2 regions of the Streptomyces sp. NPDC001401 genome follow, and region 1 is predicted to be linked to the other one. Evidence: riboswitches for the same ligand, from Rfam matches in the RefSeq annotation. Region 1 holds a riboswitch; the other holds the start of a gene.

Evidence for each region. A riboswitch is a leader RNA that binds a small molecule or an ion and turns the genes downstream of it on or off. The one in region 1 is predicted to bind cobalamin.
Region 2: another riboswitch for cobalamin. It lies ahead of ACFY10_RS03510 (prenyltransferase/squalene oxidase repeat-containing protein); the one in region 1 lies ahead of ACFY10_RS15785 (ribonucleoside-diphosphate reductase subunit alpha).

Annotation. Positions count from the first base shown of each region.
Region 1 is NZ_JBIAWI010000004.1:107,203-110,937, reverse strand. It holds gene ACFY10_RS15785 (ribonucleoside-diphosphate reductase subunit alpha) at 1-1,699, opposite strand, end outside; cobalamin riboswitch at 1,824-1,990, opposite strand; gene ACFY10_RS15780 (GNAT family N-acetyltransferase) at 2,017-2,517, opposite strand; gene mctP (monocarboxylate uptake permease MctP) at 2,593-3,735, opposite strand, start outside.
Region 2 is NZ_JBIAWI010000001.1:749,301-753,035, reverse strand. It holds gene ACFY10_RS03515 (SCO2322 family protein) at 1-490, opposite strand, end outside; gene ACFY10_RS03510 (prenyltransferase/squalene oxidase repeat-containing protein) at 487-1,719, opposite strand; cobalamin riboswitch at 1,828-1,965, opposite strand; gene ACFY10_RS03505 (phosphotransferase) at 2,030-2,695, shown strand; gene ACFY10_RS03500 (nuclear transport factor 2 family protein) at 2,692-3,159, opposite strand; gene ACFY10_RS03495 (MBL fold metallo-hydrolase) at 3,201-3,735, opposite strand, start outside.

The sequences.
Region 1 (3,735 bases):
CCGTACGGGTCTTCTCCCAGGCCGGCAGCGGGCCGCTCCGCTCGGCGAGGTCGGCCGAGGCCTCGTACGCGGCGAGCATGATGCGCTCGGCGATACGGGTGGACAGGGCCTTGGCCTCCGGTGAGTCGAAGGGCAGGCGGAGCTTGAAGAAGACGTCCTGCAGGCCCATCGCGCCGAGGCCGACGGGGCGCCAGCGGGCGTTCGACCGGCCCGCCTGCTCGGTCGGGTAGAAGTTGATGTCGACGACGCGGTCCAGGAAGGTGACGGCCGTGCGGACGGTCTCGTCCAGCCGTTTCCAGTCGATGTCCTGGCCGACCACGAATGCGCCGAGGTTGACCGAACCCAGGTTGCAGACCGCCGTCTCGCCGTCGTCCGTGACCTCCAGGATCTCCGTGCAGAGGTTGGAGGAGTGGACGACATGGCCCGGCTCGGCCGTCTGGTTGGCGGTGCGGTTGGCGGCGTCCTTGAAGGTCATCCAGCCGTTGCCGGTCTGGGCGAGGGTGCGCATCATGCGGCCGTAGAGGTCGCGGGCGGGGATGGTCTTGCGGGCCAGCCCCTCCGCCTCCGCCTTGCGGTACGCGGCGTCGAACTCCGCGCCCCACAGGTCCACCAACTCGGGTACGTCGGCGGGGGAGAAGAGGCTCCACTGCTGGTCGGCGTTGACGCGGCGCATGAACTCGTCCGGGATCCAGTGCGCGAGGTTCAGGTTGTGCGTACGGCGGGCGTCCTCGCCGGTGTTGTCGCGCAGCTCCAGGAACTCCTCGATGTCGGAGTGCCAGGTCTCCAGGTAGACGGCCGCCGCGCCCTTGCGCCGGCCGCCCTGGTTCACGGCGGCGACCGAGGCGTCGAGGGTCTTCAGGAACGGGACGATGCCGTTGGAGTGCCCATTGGTGCCGCGGATCAGCGAACCGCGGCTGCGGATGCGGGAGTACGCGAGGCCGATGCCGCCGGCGTGCTTCGAGAGGCGGGCCACCTGGTGGTAGCGGTCGTAGATGGAGTCCAGCTCGTCCAGCGGGGAGTCGAGGAGGTAGCAGGACGACATCTGGGGGTGCCGGGTGCCGGAGTTGAAGAGGGTGGGGGAGGAGGGGAGGTAGTCGAGGCGGCTCATCAGGCCGTAGAGCGCGGCGACTTCGTCGACGGCGCGGGCCGAGTCGTCCTCGGCGAGGCCGCTGGCGACCCGCAGCATGAAGTGCTGCGGCGTCTCGATCACGCGGCGGGTGATCGGGTGCCGGAGCAGATAGCGGCTGTGGAGCGTGCGCAGGCCGAAGTAGCCGAAGCGGTCGTCCCCTTGAGGGTCGACGAGTGCGTCCAGGCGGGCGGCGTGCAGGCGGACGATCTCCGCCGTGCGGTCGGCGATGAGGCCTTCGCGGTGCCCGACGGCGACAGACTCCGTGAAGGACGTGACGCCCTGCGAGGCGGCCTCCGCGGCGATGCTGATCGTGAGCAGCCGGGCGGCGAGCCTGCTGTACGCGGGGTCCTCCGAGATCAGGCCGGCGGCCGCCTCCGTGGCCAGTTCGCGCAGCTCCGTCTCGTCCGCACGGGCGGACCGGCCGCGCAGCGCGGCGGCGGCGACCCGGCCGGGGTCGGCGTCGGGGAGGTCGGCGGTCAGCTCGGTCAGGGTCCGCAGCAGCGCGGCTCCGGGACCGTCGTCGGCCACTGCGGCGTTCGCTGAAACCGGGTCTGCTGGCGCGATGGTCACGTGAGGCTCTCCCTCGCTCGGCACGGGGGGCCTTGCGGAGGGCAGGGGGCAGTCACGAGCGCGCACGGCGTCGCGTCCACCGGCCCATTCCACGAGGCCCGGACGTCACAGCACCCGGGCCACGGCGGCCGGGCGCACTGTCGGCAGGTCCTCGGACTGACGCTCAAACATGTGCGAACACGCATGAGTACACCGTTGCGGGACAGTTCCGGATTCGCACCGGATTCCCCTGCGGCGACAGCGAGCATGAGCATACATCTTGTGCCGGGCGCCGGAAGCACCCCCATATGTTGTGTCGCTGCTGACTCCGGAGCGTGTCAGAGCGTCAACTCATAGGTGATCAGCGTGAAGTCGACTCCCGGGATCGGGTTCCAGTCGCGCTCGGGGGCGCGGACGAAGCCGGCGCGTTCGTAGATGCGGTGGGCGGCATGCATGATCGACTGGGTGGACAGGACGATGCCGGTGCACTCCGCGGCTCTTGCCCGGTCGATGCAGGCGCGGACGAGGGCCTCTCCGGCTCCTCTGCCGCGGGCGGCGCGGTCGACGGCGAGCATACGGATCTCGGCCTCTCCGGGGCCCGCAATGTCGGTCATGGGGCCCGGGGACGCGACGAAGGTGACGCCGCCGAGGAGTTGGTCGCCCTGCGCGGCCACCAGCACGTCGGCCGCCGCCGCCCGCTTGGCGACGTCCTTCAGTTCGCCGAGATACCAGTCGCTCGCGCCGAAGGTGAGAAGGCCGTCCTGGAGGTAGGCCTGGGCGGTGATCTCGCCGAGGGCCTCGTACTCACCGGGTTCCACCGGCCTGATCACGATGTCCATGTACCCGAGTGTGCCGGACGGGTACGACAACGGGCCGCCGGATTTCGTCCGACGGCCCGTTGGTCACCGCAACCGTCAGTGGGAAGCCCCGGCCGTGGCCGGCGGCAGCTCCACCTGCACGCCCGGGTCGCCCGCGTCCGCCGTGTAGTCCTGCGGCTTCGTCTCGTCGACGCCCTCCGGGGCCTTCAGCGCCTTGAGTACGAAGGTCAGGACCACCGCGACCACGGCATTCAGGACGAACGCGGTGAGGCCGATGTAGCCCATCTCGCCGAGGCCCGGGATGTCGGCGTTGGAGCCACCGAAGTGCTTCTGGCCCGGGTTGGTCGGGGAGGCGACGCCGTACGCGGCGAGGGTGCCGTAGACCATGCCGACCGCCCAGCCCGCGAGCAGTGCCCAGCGGTGGAACCAGCGCGTGAACAGGCCGCCGACCAGGGCCGGGAAGGTCTGCAGGATCCAGATGCCGCCCAGCAGCTGGAAGTTGATGGCGACCGTCTTGTCCATGGTCAGGACGAAGACCAGGGCGCCCACCTTCACCAGCAGGGACACCAGCTTGGAGACCTTGGTCTCCTGCTCGGCCGTGGCGTTCGGCTTGATGAAGTCCTTGTAGATGTTGCGGGTGAAGAGGTTCGCCGCCGCGATGGACATGATGGCCGCGGGCACGAGGGCGCCGATGCCGATCGCGGCGAAGGCCACGCCCGCGAACCAGCTCGGGAACATGTTCTCGAACAGCTGCGGGATCGCCAGCTGCCCGTTGGTGACCTTGACTCCGGCCGCGATCGCCATGAAGCCCAGCAGCGCGAGCAGGCCCAGCATCAGCGAGTACAGCGGCAGGATCGTGGTGTTGCGGCGGATCACGTTACGGCTCTTGGAGGAGAGGGTCGCCGTGATGGAGTGCGGGTACATGAAGAGGGCGAGCGCGGAGCCCAACGCCAGCGTGGCGTACGTCCATTGGTTCGCCTCGGCCGGGACCAGCGCCCCGCGCGGCTTGCCGGTCGCCGGGTTGGTCGCGCTGAACGCCTCGCTCGCCTTGGCGAAGATGTCGTCGAAGCCGCCCAGCTTGATCGGGATGTAGATGATCGCCACCGCGATGACGATGTAGATCAGCGCGTCCTTCACGAACGCGATCAGCGCGGGCGCGCGCAGGCCCGACGAGTACGTGTACGCCGCCAGCACGCCGAAGGCGATCAGCAGCGGCAGGTCCTTCACGAACCAGTTGGA
Region 2 (3,735 bases), on a different contig from region 1:
CGACCTGCTCCCCGCACCCCTTCTCCGGATACCCCCCGATCGCACACAACAGCGCGTTCGTGTCGTACCGCAGCGGCTTCGCCACCGACGCCAGTGCATCCGCCGTCGTGCCGTCGGCAGACACCCGCGCGCAGACCGTACGGCGGGTCGGCGGTGTCTCGCCGGACGGGGCGTCCGCCGCCGTACCGAAGTCGATGACGAGCGCCACGCGCTTCTTGCCGTCCTGCGCCGGCGTCCGCGAGCAGATCACCGGGAACGACGCCTGGCCGCGCGGCTTCGCCGAGTCGGCCGAGTCCTCGCTCACCGAGAAGCGGAAGCCCTGGACGTCGCCGTCGGAGGGGCGGGCGGTGGCGGGGCCCTGGGTGGCGTACGTCCAGCGGCCGTTGTCGTAGTCCCAGAAGGACCAGTAGCGGTAACCGGCGGCCTGCGCCTGGCCGCCGGCAAGGGTGAGGAACAGCACCGCCAACAGGAGGACAGCGCGGCGGATCACGGCTGTGCCTTCTTCTTACGGCCGCTGATCAGGAACCCGACCCCGATGCCGCCGACGAGTCCCACACCGACGATCCACCAGACGCCGAACCCGGAGCCCTTCTTGGCGGAGTGGTCCTCTGCGCTCTGCGAGGACTCGCTGGGGTAGGCGCCGGACGTCGGGAGGGCGGCCGGCTTCGGACCGGTCGCGTTGAGGAGCTTGACCAGGTCCTGGCCGCCGAAGTCGTTGTAGTCGAAGGTCGCCGCGTTCGCGGCGAGGATCAGCTGCGCATACGCGGCCGGTCCGGCCTGCCGGGCCCATGCCCCGGAGTTGGTCTCCAGCCAGCGCATGGCGTCGGCCGCCTTGTCGCCGTGGCCCGCGGTCGCGAGGGCGAGGACCGCGTCGGCCGTGTTGCCGTAGTCGGGCTGGGGTTTGGCGCCGGCCAGCACCGACGTCAGGTGCTTGTCCTTGGCCAGGGCCTTGACGAGATATCCGGCACCGTTGCGCGCCGCCTGCTCGGGAGCGGTGGCGTTCTTGCACGTCAGATCGGTGTCGGTCGGCTTCGCGGCGTCCCCGGCCAGCCCCTTGCCGAGCGCGCCCACGACCGCCGCCGCCGTCGCGTCCGCGTTGGCGGCCAACTTGCCCTTCTTGTCCGGCTGGAAGGCGAAGGCACCCGCGCCGTCCCCGTTACAGGGGAGGGCGAGCTTCAGCAGGGCGTCGTAGGGAGACTTGCCGTCCTTCACAACCCCGCCCGGCTTTTCGCCAACGGCGGTCAGCGCGCCGATGACGACGGACGTCGAGTTCGCGTCGCTCGCCCCGCCCGGCAAGTAGCCCCAGCCGCCGTCCTTGTTCTGCACGGACTTCAGCCAGGAGACCGCCTTGCCGGTGGCGGTCCGGTGTCCGCCGAGCGCGGCGAGGGCGTGGACGGCGGCGGCCGTACTGTTCGTGTCGACCGCGAGCTTGGCATCGCAGGCCCTCGCGGCATCGGCGCGGAACGCCGCGAACGCACCGTTCGCGCACTGCTGTCCCGCCAGCCAGTCCACCGCCTTCGCCGCCGGCTTCACGCCCACGGTGTCCTGCGCGAGCAGCGCCAGCGACTGGCGCCAGACGCCGTCGTACTTCGGGTCGGAGGTGCCGTACAACCCGTCGGGTATCGACGGGGCGGGGGACGCGGCGACAGCGGGGACGGCGGCACCCAGTACGGCGGTGGCGGCGGCCAGAGCCGCGACGCTGCGGCGGACGACGTTCATGATCGGCGGGTGCCTCTCCCTGCGGGAGCGGGCAGCACGGGAGACCCCGGGCGGCTCGGCTCCGTATGCCTCGACGGTGCCGCGCGCCGACGGGCTGCCGACGCACGTGAGCCGGTCACGACCGAGCGGGGCAGTCCGGCTGACCGCCTTACGGGCGGTTCACGGTTGCGGGGTCAGCGCCGGAATTGCACCGGCTTCCCCCCGTACGGTGTGATGACGACCCGGCCACTCTACCGGCCCGTAGGAACACGCTGAGAGCCGCCTGTGAGGCGCCGGCCGGTACGTTCGGATCATGACAACGGGGAGGGTCATGACGACGGGGAAACTGCTCGGCACGGGCCGGGTCAACGACGTGTACGAGATCGACGAGGCGTGGGTGCTGCGCCGCGACCGGCACGGATGGGGCGACGCGGCCGCCGAGGGTGTCGTGATGGAACACGTGCGTGCCCACGGCTACCCCGTGCCCCGCGTGCGGCTCGCCGACTCCACACGCACCGACCTGGTGATGGAGCGGCTGTCCGGGCCGACGATGCTTCAGGCGTGCCTGGATGGTTCGCTGGGCGCCGACGAGGCGGGCGCGACCGTGGCCGACCTGCTGCGGCGCCTGCACGCCGTCCCCACCCGCGACTCCGCCGATCCCGACTGCCGGGTCCTCCACCTCGACCTGCATCCGGACAACGTGATGCTCACGCCCGACGGTCCGCACGTGATCGACTGGTCCAACGCGGAGGAGGGCCACCCGGGCCTCGACTGGGCCATCTCCGCCATGATCCTGGCCCAGGTCGCCGTCGACGACGAACCGATCGCCGACAGCGCCCGCGCCATGCTGACCGCCCTGCTCGCCGACCCCTCCCACCTCACCGAGGCAGGCCTGACGGAGGCCCGGCGCCGACGCGCGGCCAACCCGACGATGAGCCGACGGGAGGTCGAACTCCTCGGGGAGGCCGAGGAGTTGATCCGTACGTTCCTGCGCTAGCGGTCGAGAGCGCCGCGGTCCTGGCGCGGGGTCGGGCCGCCGAAGGGGAGGTGCAGGGTCCGCGAGGCGAGCAGCCACCGTCCGTCGACACGACGGAACGTGTCCTGGTAGTGGCCGACCTGGACGGGCGGGCCGGCGGGCACCATGTCGCCGGACCAGCCTTCGATGCGGTACGTCGTGAAGTACGAGGTGGCCTCTGCGATGTCCTCGGACGTCACGGTGACCCGGATGTTGGACATGACCCGCCGCGAGAGCTTGTCAGCCGGCCGTGAGCCGAAGTACTTCCGCAGCGCCTCCCGCCCCTCGGACCGCCGCCCGTCCCCCGGAGGCGGCCACTCCCACCAGCCGTCCTCGGTGAACAACTCGGCCACGGAACCCGGCTCCCCGAGGTCGAGCCGGTGGACGAAGTCGAGGATCAGACGTTCACAGGCGCGTTCGGCGAGGAGTTGCTGCAACGGGTCCATGGTCATTGGGTACCAGTGGGCACCCAGGGCCCACGAGCGAATTACACCGCCACGTACGTCACCGGATCGCTCCCCGCCACCGCCTCCGCCCGCCCCAGCTTCACCAGCCGCCGCAGATGCGCCTCGGCCTCCGAGACCGCGATGTTCCTTGAGCCGTACGGGATTTGGGCCCAGGGCCGGTTCCACTCCATCCGCTCGGCGACCTGCCAGGGCGTGAGGGGCTCGACCAGGAGGGACCGGAGCCCGGCGAGCCGTTCCTCGTGGTGGGCGAGCAGCTCCCGTACGCGTGCGGGGGCGTCGGCGAACACGTGCTGGTGGGCGGGGAGCACCTCGGCGGGGGCGAGCCGGCCGACGCGTTCGAGGGAGTCGAGGTAGTCGCCGAGGGGGTCGGTGATCGTGGCGTCGTCGGGATCCTCGTAGAGACCGATGTGCGGGGTGATCCCGGGGAGCAGGTGATCGCCGGAGAACAGCCGTCCGTGACCCGGGAGCAGGGAGGGGTGCTCCTCCTCCAGGTGCAGGCAGACGTGGCCGGGGGTGTGCCCCGGCGTCCAGATCGCGCGCAGCCGTCGCCCCGGC